2 regions of the Levilactobacillus zymae genome follow, and region 2 is predicted to be linked to the other one. Evidence: predicted binding sites of a transcription regulator. Region 2 holds the regulator's gene; the other holds the start of a gene.
What was found. Region 2 encodes Rex, which represses fermentation and respiration genes when NADH is low (regulators of the CRP and FNR family bind a similar motif). Its sites were predicted from a motif close to TTGTGAANTANTTCACAA; they were not measured.
Positions count from the first base shown of each region.

Region 1: the regulator Rex is predicted to act here: its motif matches at 3,761-3,778, upstream of RI501_RS00950 (iron-containing alcohol dehydrogenase).

Region 1 covers NZ_JAVLAS010000001.1:228,926-237,896, forward strand. The annotation lists gene RI501_RS00930 (NADP-dependent oxidoreductase) at 1-743, shown strand, start outside; gene RI501_RS00935 (winged helix-turn-helix transcriptional regulator) at 797-1,189, opposite strand; gene RI501_RS00940 (S66 family peptidase) at 1,329-2,390, shown strand; partial or broken gene RI501_RS00945 (cation diffusion facilitator family transporter) at 2,459-3,472, opposite strand; gene RI501_RS00950 (iron-containing alcohol dehydrogenase) at 3,815-4,987, shown strand; gene RI501_RS00955 (HAD family hydrolase) at 5,074-5,301, shown strand; gene RI501_RS00960 (HAD family hydrolase) at 5,339-5,722, shown strand; gene asnA (aspartate--ammonia ligase) at 6,267-7,274, shown strand; gene RI501_RS00970 (hypothetical protein) at 7,347-7,568, opposite strand; partial or broken gene RI501_RS00975 (MFS transporter) at 7,715-8,278, opposite strand; gene RI501_RS00980 (RNA-guided endonuclease TnpB family protein) at 8,404-8,971, opposite strand, start outside.
Region 2 covers NZ_JAVLAS010000001.1:984,945-993,915, forward strand. The annotation lists gene rimI (ribosomal protein S18-alanine N-acetyltransferase) at 1-553, shown strand, start outside; gene tsaD (tRNA (adenosine(37)-N6)-threonylcarbamoyltransferase complex transferase subunit TsaD) at 609-1,652, shown strand; gene RI501_RS04445 (ABC-F family ATP-binding cassette domain-containing protein) at 1,737-3,689, opposite strand; gene RI501_RS04450 (redox-sensing transcriptional repressor Rex) at 4,055-4,693, shown strand; gene groES (co-chaperone GroES) at 5,365-5,649, shown strand; gene groL (chaperonin GroEL) at 5,716-7,341, shown strand; gene RI501_RS04465 (APC family permease) at 7,786-8,971, shown strand, end outside.

The sequences.
Region 1 (8,971 bases), 760 kb from region 2:
CCGTGTACGCGCGCTTACCGCACGCCCAAATGGGGGCCTTCGCCGAACGCGTGGCGGTGGCGGCCGACTGTTGGGCCCCGATTCCCGCGGGACTAACCTTCGAACAGGCCGCCGCGGTCCCCTCGGCCGCCCTCGCCGCTTACCAGGCACTGACCGAGGAACTTTCCCTAAAGACCGGCGACCAGCTGTTTCTGCCTCACGGGGCCGATGGCTTTGGCCTGTTCGCCATCCCGTTTGCCCACAAACTCGGCATCCGGGTGACTACCAGCGCCAGTTCACAAGCCGTCACTAGCCTCAAAGCCTTGGGCGCCGAACGGGTGCTCGATGACCGCACCACCGACTTTGCCACCGAGCTACACGACTTTGACGCCGTCATCGATACGCAGGGCCGTAACGCCATCCCCGCCGAGCTAAAGATTTTACGCCGCCACGGGACCCTGGTCTCCCTAGCGGCCCTACCCAATTGGAAATTCGCTTGTCAGCAGGATTACTCGTTGCCCCGGCGGCTCATCTTTGGCGCCGCCGGACTAAACCTGACGCTCCAAGCCCACCGCCAACACAAGCAGTACCGCTTCATGTTGGTCCACGCCGACGGATCCCAACTCCGCCACATCAGTGACTGGATAGCCAACCTGCACCTGACGCCCACGGTGGCGGCGACCTATTCGCTGGAACAAACACAGGCCGCCCTCGACCAGGTGGCGACCCGTCAAACCACTGGCAAGGTGGTCATTACTCGTTAATCTTAAACGCCAAAGGCGCCCCGTCAGCTGACGGGACGCCTTTCTTCATATCCTTAATTTGCCTGTAATAAGTGCTCAAACCCGGTGTGGTCGTTTTGGACCCGGACATCACGGACGCCGGTTTCCCGGAGTTCGTCGACGTGGTGTTCGCCCCAGATCGACATCTGGACCAGAACGGTGCCCAACGACCGGCCCATGGGCGTCAGCGTGTAAACCACCTTAAAGGGAGCCCGTTCACCGTAGACCTGGCGCTGGACGATGCCGTCATCCATTAATTCGCGCAACTGTTGGGTCAGAACTTTCTGGGAGATTTCCGGGAGTTCCTGACGCAAATCGCAGGTACGCTGCGGCCGCACGCTCAGGTGGCAGAGCAGTTGCGGTTTCCATTTACCACTGATCACGTCTAAGGTGGCTTCCACGCCGATATTGTAGGTTTTCTTCGCCATTTTCCGGTTCCCCCTGTCGTTTTTAACTAGTTTAACCGTTGAGCCGCGATTTGACGAGTAGGCACTTTTTGGTAACCCTTGGCAAAGGCCGGGCTCAAGCGTAGACTGGGGACTAACTTTTTCGTTTGGAGGGATGTTCATGTTCAAACCAGCACCATTGCAGCGCGGGGACGCGGTCGCCATCGTCAGCTTATCGGCCGGCACACTGGGTGAACCGTTCGCCGCTCACGAACTGGCCCGCGGAAAAGACCGCCTGCGTCAACTCGGCCTCACGCCCGTTTGTATGCCGAACAGCCTCAAGGGGACCGCTTACCTGGCGGCACATCCCGCGGCCCTCTTAGACCCGCAAATTCGCGGGATTATCTGTGCCATCGGGGGGAACGATACCTACCGGTTGGCCCCGTTCTTACTCGACGACCCCGACTTTCGCACGGCCGTCACGGCGCATCCCAAACTCTTCACCGGTTTTTCGGACACCACGGTCGACCACCTGATGCTCTATCAACTGGGGCTAACCACCTACTACGGTCCCAACCTGCTCAACGACCTGGCCGAACTGGGACCCGATTTGCTGCCGTACACGGCTCAGACGCTACGCCACTACTTCACCAATCCCGCCACGACGGCCATTACCAGTAGTCCCGTCTGGTACCAGGAGCGCACCGATTTCTCGCCCGCGGCCCTCGATACCCTCCGCATCAGTCATCCCGAAACACGGGGCTACCAGGTCTTACGCGGCCACGGACAAGTGACCGGTCCCTTATTGGGCGGCTGTCTCGACAGTCTGAACAGCCTGCTGACCGACACGCGCTTTCCCGACGAGCCCACCGTTAACGCCCGCTACCATCTGCTTCCCAGTGCCGCCGACTTTGCGGGGAAGGTTCTCTTCTTGGAAACCAGCGAAGAACGGCCCACCCCGGCGGCCTACCAAGCTATGTTGGAACATCTAAAAGCCGCCGGTATCTTGGGGGCCGCAGCCGCCATCATCACGGGCAAGCCCCAAGACGAGGTCTACTATCCCGACTACTGCCGGGTGCTACAGGCGGTCACCGCCGACTTACAGACGCCCCTCATGACCAACCTCAACTTCGGCCACGCTTACCCACGGACGGCACTCCCGTACGGCGCCACGGCGCGCTTGGACTTAGACCAAGCGACCCTGACCATCACGGAACCCTATTTTGCGGGCCCGACCGATTAAATCCTTAACACAAAGCGACCTTATCCCCAATTCAGGGATAAGGTCGCTTGACTGATTTTTACTAAAATTTACCGGCCTCGTTGCTCTTCACTGGTGGCCGGCACCGCCATCACGTCGGTGTCGACGATGCCAAATTGCCGGCGCATCTGGGCTTCGATTTCCTCACCCAACCGGTAGCTATCTTGAACCTCCATGTGAGCGTCGACGGCGATGATCACGTCCAGCGTGACCATGTTGCCACTATAGTGCGCGTTGAGCTCCTCGACGCGGACCACCTGCGCGTGTTGCTCGATGGCCGCCCGAAACTGGGCTTCGGCCTGGGGATCAAAATAATCGGCTAGATTCAAACTACTCTCGCGAAAAATCTGAATCCCCGCCGCCAGGATGAAGAAGCCGACGACGATACTGGCCACGCCATCCAGCCAGGTCACCCGAAACCACAGCGCGCCACCAATGGCGACCAACGTGCCCAGACTGGTCAACGCGTCGCTCAGGCTGTCCTGGGCGGCAGCCGTCAACGCCGCGTTGTTGAGCTTGCGGCCCCCCTGCCGGTTGAACCACCAGACAATCAGCATGATGCCCATAGCGATGGCCGCCCCGACCAACGTGATGGGCCGGGGAATCTCCTGCGTTGCCGGTTTGACCAGGCTCTTCAAGCCACCGTAGATGACGCTCACGGCGATGGCGACCATCACGATTCCCGTAATCAGGGTGAAGACCGTCTCGTAGTGAAACCGTGTCAGTTACAGGCGTTGTCCCGTTTTTTGCAGGTCTTGGGGTAGGGGTTGCCCCATCAAATCATCGTCGTCGATGTCGCGGGCGATGAAGATCCCCACCAGCAATAACGCCGCCGAAATGATGCCGGCAAGGTTATTGAAGGCGTCGGCCCGCAGCGTCTGTGAATGGCCGATGATGGCCAGATAAAATTCGATGACCGAAATCAACAAGTAGGCGCCCACGTTGAACCACAGGTGTTGTTGGGCGCTCCGGAGTTTGCGTAACTCCTGGGTTTGGATCGTCTTCCACGCGGCGTTTTCCGCTTGGCGATGTGTCTTTAAACTTTGCCTGTCGTTCCTCCCAATGACCGCGATCGGTCGCCCCCATTATACCCACTTTTTAACGCCAGCCACCCCAAAAACGTTTGCGTTAGCGAAACGTTTTTGCTGCTCTAATGACCCACTGCACGTCGAAAAATGAAACTGGCTTGTTTGTCTTTTCCTTAATGGTTGCATTCAATGAAAGCGACCAATAAAAAATTAAAAATGACGAACCCCTAGGGACAACCGCACTCGTTGCCCCTTTTAACGCTGACTTTACAAACTTTTTAGTGAAACCGGTTGCGAACTGTAAGCCTATCGGTTATAATTACGTTGTGAAATAGGTATCAAAGATTTTCAAAACTTCCGAAAGAAGGCATTTGTAAAATGGCTGAACGTAGTTATGATTTTCTGATGCCCAGTGTCAACTTTTTTGGCCCTGGTGTAATTACTAAAATTGGTGAACGTGCAAAAATGTTGGGGATGAAGAAGCCCGTGATCGTCACGGACAAATTCCTCGAAGGTTTAAAGGGTGGCGCCGTTCAACAGACCTTAGCGTCATTAAAGGCCGCCGGGGTTGATTACGTGGTTTACAACAACGTCGAACCAAACCCAAAGATTCGCAACATCAAAGAAGTTAAGAAGCTTTACCAAGACTCCGGTGCCGACTCCATCATCACGGTTGGTGGTGGGTCCGCCCACGATACTGGTAAGGGTGCCGGAATCATCTTGACCAACGGTGACGACATCACTAAGTTGGCCGGGATCGAAACGCTCGACAAGGCCTTACCACCATTGATCGCCGTAAACACGACCGCCGGGACCGGTTCCGAACTGACCCGTCACGCCGTGATCACTAACGAAGAAACCCACTTGAAGTTCGTGGTCGTTTCATGGCGGAACATTCCGTTGGTTTCCTTCAACGACCCATCGTTGATGTTGGACGTCCCTAAGGGCTTAACGGCCGCTACCGGGATGGACGCTTTCGTGCAATCCATCGAACCTTACGTGTCCGTGGACCACAACCCAATCACCGACTCCCAATGTGTGGAAGCCATCAAGTTGATTGAAACGTCCTTACGTGAAGCCGTTGCTAACGGCCACAACCTGGAAGCTCGGACCAAGATGGTCGAAGCCGAAATGTTAGCCGGGATGGCCTTCAACAACGCCAACTTGGGTTACGTGCACGCCATGGCGCACCAATTAGGTGGTCAATATGACGCACCCCACGGTGTCTGCTGTGCGCTGTTACTCCCATACGTGGAAGAATACAACATCATCGCCTGCCCAGAACGGTTCGCTGAATTAGCCAAGATCATGGGTGAAAACACCGACGGCTTATCCACGCGTGACGCTGCCGAATTAGCCATCAAGGCCATGAAGCAGATGAGCCAAGACGTTGGTATTCCAAAGTCCATCAAGGAAATCGGTGCTAAGCCAGAAGACTTCGAACTGATGGCCGAAAACGCCTTGAAGGACGGTAACGCCTTCTCCAACCCTCGTAAGGGAACCAAGGAAGACATCATCAAGATCTTCCAAGCTGCTTACGACGCTGAATAATTTTAAAGATTGATTGATATTCCATGAAACTGTCGGGCAACCGGCAGTTTTTTGTTTATACTGATGGTGATTAAGGAGCTGATCAAATGTCTCAAAAATACCTCACCTTTGACTGCTACGGTACCCTGTTAAACGAAGAAGCCACTTACGCCGCCATCGAAACGGCCGCCACTAAGCTTGGTGTGGCCCCCAAGCTGGCCCGCCAGCGTTTCATCGCCTACCAGGACGACCGCAACAACATGCACCCCTACCTGGACTACGCGCTTCTGACCCGCAACAACCTAATTCATCTGGATTACCAGTTCGCAATTTGAACGCTACTACGTCGACGTTCTGATCGCTCACCGCAGCCTGACGCCGTTTCCCGAAGTGATTGCAACCCTCAAGGCCCTCCAACAACGCGGCTACCACCTAATCATGATGTCCAATTCGTCGTGGGACATCATTGACGCCAACGCCGCGGCGTTGACCGTGCCGTTTGACGTCTGGACCGCCGAGGACGTCCACGCCTATAAGCCGGACCTGCACTTCTTTCGGACCATCGCGCAGGAATACGGCTTAACCACCACTAATCATTGGCACATCGCCCAGGGCTACGCCAGCGACATCGTGCCCGCCGACCAACTGGGCTGGCCGTCTATCTGGGTTAACCGCGACCAGGCGACCCCCACCACCGTCGTTCGCCCCACCCAGATGGTCACCACCCTCGACCAGGTCTTGCCCCTGCTGCCCTAAATTGACCGAATCTTTCCTAGGCCAGTCATCACGGTATAGACCAATTTTGCTAGATTTTAAGTAAATTTTTTCTAGACCCGAATATTAACGACCAATCCCCGTCAAATCTAGGTTATTTGCGGGTTCCGGGCCCCGCCCAAATCATTAAAAATCAGCCATAACTCTAATTAATTTCAAATTTCTCGTTTACTTTTTATTTTTTAGTGTTATTGTTATTGGCAACAAGATAAAAGCGAAAAGAAAGCAGAGTAAGCTTCTTCATCCTGACAGTGAATTGGGACTAGTGAAAACCCAACCCAGACTTTGAGTTAGCTGAATAACCCTTTCTTAGGTTTCTGGCTGAAATCCCGTGCGGAGAGTAGGTTTAGACGTTGACCGGTACGTTACCAGCGGTGGAGCATGGTTGTGCTCTTATTTGAGGTGGCCTATTTGAGATAGGCAATCTGGGTGGTACCGCGAAAAGTCTTTCGTCCCTGTATTGGGGACGGGAGACTTTTTTATTTTGTGATTAACTTGATTCTAAACTTTTAAGGAGTGTGCGCTTATGGACTTAATTATTCCCAAGGACTACGATCCAAAACTAGACGTGATTGAAACGCAAAAGGCAATTCGTTACATCCGTGAAACCTTCCAAGACGAATTCGGGAAGGAATTGAATTTAACGCGGTTATCCGCCCCCATGTTTGTCGAAAAGGGCACCGGGTTGAACGATAACTTAAACGGCATCGAAAAGCCGGTTTCCTTCACCATGCAGGACATGCCCGGTAAGACCATCGAAATCGTCCACTCCTTAGCCAAGTGGAAACGCCTGGCCTTAAAGCGGTACGGCTTTAAGATGCACAGTGGCCTGTACACCAACATGAACGCCATTCGGAAGGACGAAAACCTGGATAACATCCACTCGATTTACGTCGACCAGTGGGACTGGGAAAAGATCATCGCTAAGGAAGAACGGACCACGGCGACTCTCGAAGCCACGGTGCGGACCATCTTCAAGGTCATCAAGCACATGGAACACGAGGTCTGGTACAAGTTCCCTAAAGCCGTCCACCATTTACCCGACGACATTTACTTCGTCACGACCCAAGAACTCGAAGACGAATTTCCAACCCTGACGCCCAAGGAACGCGAAGACGCCATCACTAAGCGTTACGGGGCCGTCTTCTTGATGCAGATCGGTGGTAAGCTTAAGAGTGGCAAGCGTCACGACGGCCGGGCTCCCGACTACGACGACTGGCAACTCAACGGCGACATCCTCTTCTGGTACGAACCGCTGCAACACGCCTTGGAAATCTCCAGCATGGGGATCCGGGTCAGTGAAGAATCGATGCGCGCCCAATTAAAGGAAGCGGACGCTGAAGACCGGGCGACCCTGCCGTTTCACAAGATGCTGTTAAACGGCGAACTCCCCTACACCATCGGGGGCGGGATCGGCCAATCCCGGCTATGCATGCTCTTGTTGGGTAAGGCCCACGTGGGTGAAGTGCAAGCTAGTGTTTGGCCGCAAGACATGATCGACACCTGCTACGCTCACAAGATTCAGATTCTCTAAACAATACGTCATGTAATCATTTAAAAGAACGCCCAACTCGATTCGGAGTTGGGCGTTCTTTGGGTCTAGACATTAGGAATTGAGCTGTTGGGCGCGGTGGGTTTGGACCCGAACCACGTGCTGGTAAGCGGGGCGCACGGCCGTAGGTTCGGTCTCCGTGACGCTGGCCGTAACCGCCGCCGCTAGTGGCGATTTAGTGCTGGTCCGGGCACTAGCCGTGGCAGACGTGGTGACGCCACCTAACCCCAGTAAAATCAGGGTCACGAGGCCCAGTTGTCGTGTCAATTTTGTCATGGTGCGAGCTTCCTCTCTTTTTGCCAATAAGGGTCAACTTTAGCAGAAAATCACGTGGCCGCCATTGGCGACTTCAGCCAAAAAAAGAAACGATCGTTGGCCACTGTGTCGGTGGCGCGGCAATCGTTTCCGTCATTGTCTCTGGTTTAGTTATCGTGCCGCAGATCCATTTCAATCTGTTCCAGCGACTTGCCCCGGGTTTCGGGAACCAAGAAGTGGACGAAGAACAGCGATAAGACCGCGAACACGGCGAAGATGGCAAACGGGCCGCCGACGTTGTTGTGAAAGGCATCCAGCAGGACCAAGAAGAACTGGGAAACCAAGAAGTTGCCAATCCAGTTGGCCGCTGAGCCGATGGACGACCCGATTCCCCGCACGCTCAACGGGAAGATTTCCCCAATCAGAACCCAGGCAATTGGGCCCCAGGAAATGGCGAACCCGAAGATGTAGATTCCAATCAGAATCATGGTCGGGATAGCCGTCGCGTGAATACTCATGGTAAAGTTCATCACAGCTAGAATCCCTAACGACACGGCCATAACCACGGAACCAAAGGTCAACAGCTTCTTGCGATCGAATTTGTCCATGATGGCCGTCGCCAGGATGGTGACCACGAAGTTCACAATCCCAATCCCCACGGAGATCCAGATGGCACTGCTTTCGGCAAACCCGAAGCCCTTAATGAAGACTTGCGGCAAGAAATGAACTACTCGGCCGTGAACGACCGAGCTTCTGGGAACATTGAGGAGTGTTTAGGCTGTTATGGCGGTATTCCGAGTACCTAACTCACGGAACTCAACTCTTTTACCAAGGCTAGTCCCTAGCCTGATGGACTTTATTGAGCCGCTTTTAGCCCTCTATGTAGGATATTAACGGCCGCATTGATATCACGATCGTGGTGTGTCCCACACTCTGGACAAGTCCATTCACGAATTTCGAGTGTTTTCTGACCACTTTGAAACCCACAGCTAGAACATTGTTGACTGGTATAGTTAGGGTTCACCAAAATAAGCTGTTTTCCATACCACTGGCACTTGTAAGCTAGCATGGTTCGAAAATGGTACCAACTGGCATTGGCAATTGACTTGGCCAGATGATGATTGTGCATCAGATTCTTGACTTTTAAATCTTCAATCACAATCACGTCGTAGGCTTTGACCAACTGAGTCGTCAGCTTGTTCAAGTAGTCTTTGCGCTGATTAGCGAGTTTACGCTGGTAGCGCGCCTTAATTTGTCTGGCGCGTTGCCAGTTTTTATAGTCATTGAGTTCCAACTCAATTAGGTGATTTTTATCATGGTTCCACTGAATCACGTTGATCTTGGCTTGATGTTTGCGCCGATCAAACTTCCGTTGCCATGTAGTCCCTTGTTGTTCTTCCCAGGGTGCTTGAAATTTAGGATAT
Region 2 (8,971 bases):
AGAAGCCCTGGGCGTCAAAAATCATCAGGTTGAGATTAACGGAGTCACGTATTTTGTGGCGAAGGCCCTGTTTACCGACATTCCAGAGATGATTGAAATTGAACGGGCCGTTTACGCCGGTAAGGCCCCCTGGGATTCGACGGCCTTTGCGAATGAATTGCGACGAGACAAGGACCGCTTGTATCTGGTTATTCGGAAGAACGACCGGTTACTAGCGTTTATTGGGAGTACTTTTGATGAACGGACCAGAGACGCCCACATCACCAACATTGCGGTGCTACCGGATTATCAAAACCGGGGATTGGGACGCTTTCTGCTCAATATCATGATTAAAAAGGCGCAACGTCTCAATTACAAGACCGTTAGTCTGGGAGTGCGGGTCTCGAATCAGCAGGCCCAACACCTGTATCAGGATCTGAGCTTTCAACAAACGGGGATCAAGCGGGGGTATTACTTCGGTGATCACGAAGATGCAGCGGATATGGTCTTAAACTTGGAAACGGCTAAAGTCTCGGACACCCAAAACGCACAGGAAGCACAAGCTCATAACTAGGCATAGATTACGCGCGGCAGCGTCCGCGCGTTTTTTCCGGAGAAAATTAGAAGGAGTGAGTCCAACGGATAAGCGAAATTTAATTCTAGCGTTTGAATCAAGTTGTGATGAAACCAGTGTGGCCGTGATCGAAGACGGTCACAAGATCTTGTCCAACATTGTGGCGACTCAAATCAAGAGTCACCAACGATTTGGCGGGGTGGTTCCCGAAGTGGCTAGTCGGCATCACATCGAAGAGGTCACCTTGTGCATCAAGGATGCGCTGCAGGAAGCGGGCGTCACTTACGCCGACCTCGATGCCGTGGCCGTCACGTACGGACCCGGCCTGGTGGGCGCGTTGCTCATTGGGGTGACCGCCGCTAAAACGGTAGCCTTTGCGCATAATTTACCGTTGATTCCGGTTAACCACATGGCTGGCCATATCTATGCGGCCCGCTACGTGGAACCCATCGAGTTTCCGGCCATGGCGTTGTTGGTTTCCGGAGGGCATACGGAACTAGTTTACATGCCCGCCGAAAACCAATTCGAAATCATCGGGGAGACCCGTGATGACGCGGCTGGTGAAGCCTATGACAAGGTCGGTCGGGTGATGGGGGTCAACTATCCGGCGGGAAAGACGGTCGACGAATGGGCTCACCAGGGGCACGACACCTTCCACTTCCCGCGGGCGATGGAGAAGGACGATAACTTCGACTTTAGCTTTAGTGGGTTGAAGAGTGCCTTCATCAATACCACCCACCACGCCGACCAGATTGGTGAAACGCTTGATAAGCACGACTTGGCGGCGAGCTTCCAGCAGGCCGTAGTTGACGTGCTAGCCGAAAAAACTTTGCGGGCTTTACGGGACTATCCGGTTCACCAGCTGATCTTAGCCGGTGGGGTGGCCGCTAATCGGGGCCTGCGAGAACGGTTGGACCACGACCTGGCAACCGTTAACGGAACCCACTTGGTCAAAGCACCGTTGAAGTTATGTGGCGATAACGCCGCGATGATCGGTGCCTTTGCCAATGTGGCGTACCGGCACGGGGTCTTCGCGGACGCGACGTTAAATGCCGATCCGAGTCTGGAATTTGACTGGGTCGCGGACGCGGCGAAGTAAGTTTAAGTTAAAATAGGTACTAAAAAAGGTCAGCCCCTCGCGAGAACTACTCTCGGGAGGGGTTGACCTTTTTGGCGTTAAGGATTAATCGGTAAAGTCTTCGAGTTCTAAGCTTTTATTGGTCCAGTCGTCTTCGACGGTGTTGAGTTCCTGGTTGGTGGCGTCCAACTGTTGCTGCAGGTCTCCCAGTTTCTCGACGTCGTTAAAGTAGTCGGGCTGACTCATGGTTTTTTCGATATCGGCCTTTTGGGCTTCCAATTTGGCCATCTGTGCTTCGAGGGCGTCGACCTGTCGGGATAGCTTGCGTTTGACTTTTTGGTGTTCTTTTTGTTGCTGGTAGTCGACCTGCGTTTGCTTGGGTGCGGCGACCGTGGGGTGGGCCGCTTCGGCTTCGGCGGCTTCTTTGGCCGCGTAAGCGTCCTGCTCGGCCTTTTTGTCCACGTAGTAGTCGTAGTTCCCCAGGTAACGGGTCGTCCCGTCTGGACTCAGTTCGATGACCTGGTTGGCCACCTGGTTGATGAAGTACCGGTCGTGAGAGACGAACAGGATGGTGCCGTCAAATTCGTTTAAAGCCGTTTCCAAAACCTCGCGGCTGTCGATGTCCAAGTGGTTGGTGGGTTCGTCGAGCATCAAGAAGTTGTCGTGACGCAGGGCCAGCTTAGTCAAAAGTAACCGAGCTTTTTCGCCCCCACTTAGGCTGTGAACGGTCTTGTCGACGTCGGCGCCGGTAAACAGGAAGCTACCCAGGATCGAGCGGATATCGCCCTCGGGTGTCGTGGGGTGGTCGTCCCAAAGCTCGTGCAAAACGGTCTTCTTGTCGTGCAAGTTGGCCTGGTCCTGGTCGTAGTAACCGGTGTCCACGCCGGTACCGAAGATGATCTGGCCCTTGAGTGCCGGAATCTTCCCGAGAATCGTTTTGAGTAGGGTGGATTTGCCCACCCCGTTAGGCCCCACGATGGCGATGGCCTGGTGTTTCTTGATGTCGAGGTTGATGGGCGAGCACAAGGTCTGGCCGTCGTACCCGACCGCGGCGTTGACCACGTCGAGGACCACGTTGCCGCTTTGACGGTGGGGCCGAAAGGTGAAGCGGGCAACCTTCTCGTCCCCTTCGGGTTTATCCAGCCGGTCCATTTTCTCCAATTGTTTGCGCCGCGCTTGGGCCCGTTTAGTAGTGGAAGCACGGACAATGTTGCGGTTGACAAAGTCTTCAAGTTTCGAGATTTCGGTCTGCTGCTTGTCGTATTCCTTCCATTCCTGTTGGAGTCGTTGGGCCTTTTCGTCGATGAAGTGCGAATAATTTCCCGGGTAATGATGGAGACTGCCACGGGCCATATCGTAGACTTCGGTGGCCACGTGGTCCAGAAAGTAACGGTCATGGGAAACCACGAGCAAGGCTCCCGGATAGCCTTGGAGGTAACCTTCTAGCCAGGTCAGCGTCTCGACGTCTAAGTGGTTGGTGGGTTCGTCCAGGATGAGGAGATCGGGTTTTTCCAGCAGGCGTTTGGCCAAGGCCAGTTGCGTGCGTTGGCCCCCGGAGAGTTCGCTGATGGGTTTATCGTAGAATTCCTCGCCAAATTCAAATCCGTGCAACACGCCGCGAATTTCGGCTTGATAACCGTAGCCGTTCTGATCACTAAAGTCCTGTTGGAGTTGATCGTAGGTTTTGGTGATCTGGTCGAACTGTTCGGTGTCGGCAATCACGCTGGGATCACTCATTTGGGCTTCCAGGTCGTGAATCTTGCGTTCCATGGCGCGCTGCTTGGCAAAGACGGTGAGCATTTCGTCCCAGACCGATTTATCGGAATTTAGTCCCGCATTTTGGGCTTGATACCCCACGGTCAGGCCCCGTTTACGGGTAATTTGACCTTCGTCGGGGGTGGTTTCCCCGGCAATCATTTTAATCAGGGTGGATTTACCAGCCCCGTTGCGCCCGACTAAGGCGACCCGTCCGTGTTCGGCGACGTCGAGATTGACATCGTGGAAGAGGACGGTGGCCCCGAAACGCCGGGTCACTTGTTGGACTTGTAAGAGAATCACAAAACCAACCTCCTTTACGCAATTTGCGGTTATTAATACTCTACATTTTAGCATATTGTGCAGTTAAGCCGAAATATTGTCAGGTTAATTGCCCGCATTTTCCCATCGTGTCGCCCCTGAACGGCTCAGTAAATAAAAAATTGCGTTTTGGATGACTTTGTGAAATAATTTAAAGCGCTGCTCACCGATGCAGATTGTGAAAGCTGATAATAATTATTTGCAATTTCTTTCACAAGATTAGCTGATATGCTATAATCTATAGGAAATGAGGTTTCACAATTGTCGAATAAGTTAAGCCTATAAGTCGTGGGGACTGATGTGGTTTTAGCGATGACCGGCAATAATTGATTAGGAGGTAACATGCTTTGACAGAACAAAAAATTCCACGCGCGACGGCGAAACGATTGCCGATTTATTATCGCTACTTAAACATCCTACTAGATGCCGATAAAACGCGGGTCTCTTCGACGGAGCTTTCTGAAGCCGTAAAGGTCGACTCGGCCACCATTCGGCGGGACTTTTCCTACTTCGGCGCCCTAGGAAAGCGGGGTTACGGCTACGACGTTGAAAGCCTGATTAAGTTCTTCCGCAAGATTTTAAATCAGGACCGGCTGACCAACGTGGCGTTGATCGGGGTCGGAAATATGGGTCACGCGTTGTTGAACTTTAACTTTCACCAAGATAGCAACGTACGGATTAGTGCGGCGTTCGATATTAACGAGGATATTGCGAACACGATCCAAAGCGGGGTTCCAATTTATCCGATGACGGATTTACGGACGCAACTGGAAGAGCAACAAATCCAAGTGGCCATCTTGACGGTCCCATCGGACGTGGCCCAAGAGGTCACAAACGAAGCGGTCGCGGGGGGCATCAAGGGAATCTTGAACTTCACGCCGCTACGCATCACGGTACCTAAGGGCGTGCGGGTCCAAAACGTGGATCTGACCAACGAATTACAAACCTTGATTTACTTCTTGGAACATTACAATCACAAAGATTAAACAAGAGTCGTAGTCTGAAAGGATTACGGCTTTTTTTGTATAAGAGTGCGTCCAGGGGCGGTCAGCGGGCGAGCATTAACGTCATTTCGGTGATTAGCCTGGGCTTGGCTAATTGCCGAAATGGGGTTAAGCGGAACCCGTTGCCCCTGGTAAGCACGTTTCAGCGGCCGCAGATGGCGATAATTTTAAGGCAAAAATCCAGCACCTGTTAATGACAACGCACTTGGCTAATCGGGGTTAAGCGGAACCGGCTGCCCGTCAGTCGCACGTTTCAGCAGCCGCAGATGGCGATAGTTTCAGGACAAAAATCCAGCACCTGTTAATGGCAACGCACTTGGCTAATCGGGTTTAAGCGGAACCCGTTGCCCCTGGTAAGCACGTTTCGGCGATGGCGCAGTGTAAGCGAGAATTTTCCAGCTGAATTAGACTGAAGGTCTAGGGAAAGGTAAGCAAAACCTTAAGTTTCTCAGATTCCGGGTGAAATAAGTGGGGACGTTGCCGGAGTTTAGGTAGAATAGGGACAAATTAGCACTCACCAAGAAAGTTTGCCAAATTCCTTGATTTTTAAAACAAAAAATCATATATTAGAAACTGTGATTAGCACTTATGTTAGTCAAGTGCTAATAGTGCTAAAACTAAAGTTAATTAGTCAGTTTATTGGAGGGATTCAAGTGTTAAAACCATTAGGAGACCGCGTCATTTTAGACCAACCACAAGAACAAGAAGAAACGGTTGGCGGCATTGTGTTAGCAAGTAATGCCCAGGAAAAGCCTCAAACGGCCAACGTCGTTGCAGTCGGTGACGGCCGGGTGTTGGACAATGGCGAAAAGGTTGCGCCAAGCGTCAAGGTTGGCGACAAGGTTTTGTTTGACAAGTATTCCGGTACTGAAGTGAAGTACCAAGACAAGACTTACCTTGTTTTACACGAAAAGGACTTAGTTGCGATTATCGACTAATTCTTTCCCAACGATTGATCCAAAAACTCATTTTTAAAAAAATTTTGTATGAGGTGAACTAGAATAATGGCTAAAGAATTGAAGTTTTCTGAAGATGCACGTAGCGCAATGTTAGCCGGTGTTGACAAGTTAGCCGACACGGTGAAGACCACCTTAGGACCTAAGGGACGTAACGTTGTTTTGGAACAAAGTTACGGTAACCCAACCATCACGAACGATGGGGTGACGATTGCGAAGTCGATCGAATTAGAAGACCACTTTGAAAACATGGGCGCTAAGCTGGTTTCCGAAGTTGCTTCCAAGACCAACGACATCGCTGGTGATGGGACCACGACCGCAACGGTTCTGACCCAAGCCATCGTGAACGAAGGAATGAAGAACGTCACTGCCGGTGCTAACCCAGTTGGTATCCGTCGGGGGATTGAGAAGGCGACGGCTGCCGCAGTTGATGGGTTACACAAGATGTCCCATGACGTGAAGACCAAGGACGATATCGCCCAAATCGCTTCTATTTCTTCTGCTAGCAAAGAAACGGGTTCGCTGATTGCGGATGCCATGGAAAAGGTTGGTAACGACGGGGTCATCACCATTGAAGAATCCCGTGGGGTGGACACCAGCTTGGACGTGGTTGAAGGAATGCAATTCGACCGTGGCTACATGTCACAATACATGGTCACCGACAACGACAAGATGGAAGCTAACTTGGACAACCCATACATCTTGATTACCGACAAGAAGATTGCCAACATTCAAGATATCTTACCATTATTACAATCCGTGGTTGAACAAAGTCGTTCCCTGTTGATCATTGCCGATGACATTACCGGTGAAGCTTTACCAACCTTGGTTCTGAACAAGATGCGGGGAACCTTCAACGTGGTTGCCGTTAAGGCCCCAGGCTTTGGTGACCGGCGGAAGGCTCAACTTCAAGACATCGCCGTTCTGACTGGCGGGACTGTCATTACCGATGACTTAGGTCTGAACTTGAAGGACACGACCATCGATCAATTAGGTCAAGCCCAAAAGGTCAACGTTACCAAGGACAACACCACCATCGTGGAAGGTTCTGGTACCAAGGACCAAATCGCTGCTCGGGTTGAAGAAATCAAGGGTCAAATCGCTGACACGACTTCTGACTTCGACCGTGACAAGCTGAAGGAACGTTTGGCTAAGTTGGCCGGCGGTGTTGCTGTGGTTCGGGTCGGTGCTGCTACCGAAACCGAATTGAAGGAACGTAAGTACCGGATTGAAGATGCCTTGAACGCGACCCGTGCCGCCGTTGAAGAAGGCTTCGTTGCCGGTGGTGGGACTGCTTTGATCAACGTGATCAAGGATGTTGCTGCCGTGAAGGCTGAAGGCGACGAACAGACCGGGGTTAACATCGTGCTGCGCGCGTTGGAAGAACCCGTTCGTCAAATCGCCACGAACGCCGGGGTCGAAGGCTCCGTTGTGGTTGAACACTTGAAGGGTGAAAAGCCAGGTGTTGGTTACAACGCTGCCGATGACAAGTACGAAGACATGGTTGCTGCCGGGATTACCGACCCAACCAAGGTTACCCGTTCTGCTCTGCAAAACGCGGCCTCCGTTTCCGCCTTGTTGTTGACCACTGAAGCCGTTGTCGCTGAAAAGCCAGAAAAGAACCCAGCACCAGCTGCCCCAGCCGCACAACCCGGCATGGGCGGTATGATGTAAAACCGTTCTTAACGCATAACAATGTGTCACAGACACCCTCGTCATTGGCGGGGGTGTTTTTGTGTGCCGTGAGAACGTGGGTACGGAATTGCCGATAATTTAAATGATTATAACGGCAGATAGTTCGGCCTAAGCACCGTCGGTTAACCGGCGAGGTTGCGCGAATCCGTGAGATAATTAAGCGGAAATTTAGTTAGTGCGGAGTCACGATTAGCCTTACGGGGACGGGGGATAACGGCATTGCTTTTTATGAGAGCGCTTTATTTTTTCGGTTGGCAAAATGGGTCCCAAAATTGCAGCTTGCTTACGCTAAGAATTGTGGTAATGTTGAGCTAGAAGTAGTAGAATGACGTTTGCATTCGCAAAAGCGAGTGGTGTTGAATAGCCCGGCCAATGACCGGATTTTCGAATTATTATTTTCGTGGAGATAAGGAGTAAATAGTCATGTGGCATTATTTAAAGCGGGTTTTGATTGGAAAACCCCTCAAGACCATGGACGAAGGCGGTCAGGCGCTCACTAAGTTTAAAGCCTTAGCGTTGCTATCCTCTGATGCCTTATCCTCCGTGGCTTATGGTACTGAGCAAATTACCACAGTCCTAATTACTTTATCCGCTGCAGCCTTGATGTATCAGTTATGGATTGCTGCGTTGGTTTTAGTTCTGTTATTTGCGATCACGCTTTCTTACCAGCAAATTATTCATGCTTACCCGTCCGGTGGAGGGGCCTATGCGGTCGCTAGCACCAATTGGGGGCAATCGGCTGGTTTGGTCGCTGGTGGTTCGCTACTGGTTGATTACATGTTAACGGTGGCCGTATCAACCACTTCCGGGACCGAGGCGATTACGTCGGCGATCCCTGCGTTATATCCGTATTCAGTTTTAATCTCAGTGTTAATTGTTATTGGGATTATGCTGTTGAACTTGCGGGGGATGCGGGAATCGGCGGCCTTTCTGACCGTGCCGGTCTACTTCTTCATCCTCATGATTCTGGTGATGGTCGGTGTTGGGTTTTACAACATCGTAACGGGTCACGTGACTTACCACGCTGCGGCAGCGATTGGCGCACCGGTGCAGGGGATGACACTCCTACTGTTCTTAAGAGCTTTCTCCTCCGGGTCATCGTCCTTAACCGGGGTGGAAGCCATCAGTAACGCGGTGCCGAACTTTAAGCAGCCTAAGCGGCACAATGCCGCGGCGACGCTAGCCATGATGGCCATCATTTTAGCCATCTTCTTCTCGGGGATCACTTACCTGAGTTACTACATGGGCATTCGGCCCCAGTCTAATCAGACGGTGCTGTCCCAGATTGCCGGTGGTGTTTTCGGCCACGGCGTGTTGTATTACCTGTTACAACTCTCAACGGCTTTAATTTTAGCGGTGGCTGCCAACACGGGGTTCTCGGCGTTTCCAATCTTGGCCTACAATTTGGCCAAGGATAAGTTCTTACCACACGCGTATCTCGACCGAGGGGATCGCTTGGGGTATTCTAACGGGATTATTTCGTTAGCCATTGGGGCGATTATCCTGATTCTGATTTTCCACGGGCAAACCACGCTCCTGATTCCGCTATACGCGATTGGGGTGTTCGTACCCTTTACCTTATCCCAATCCGGGATGATCATTCACTGGT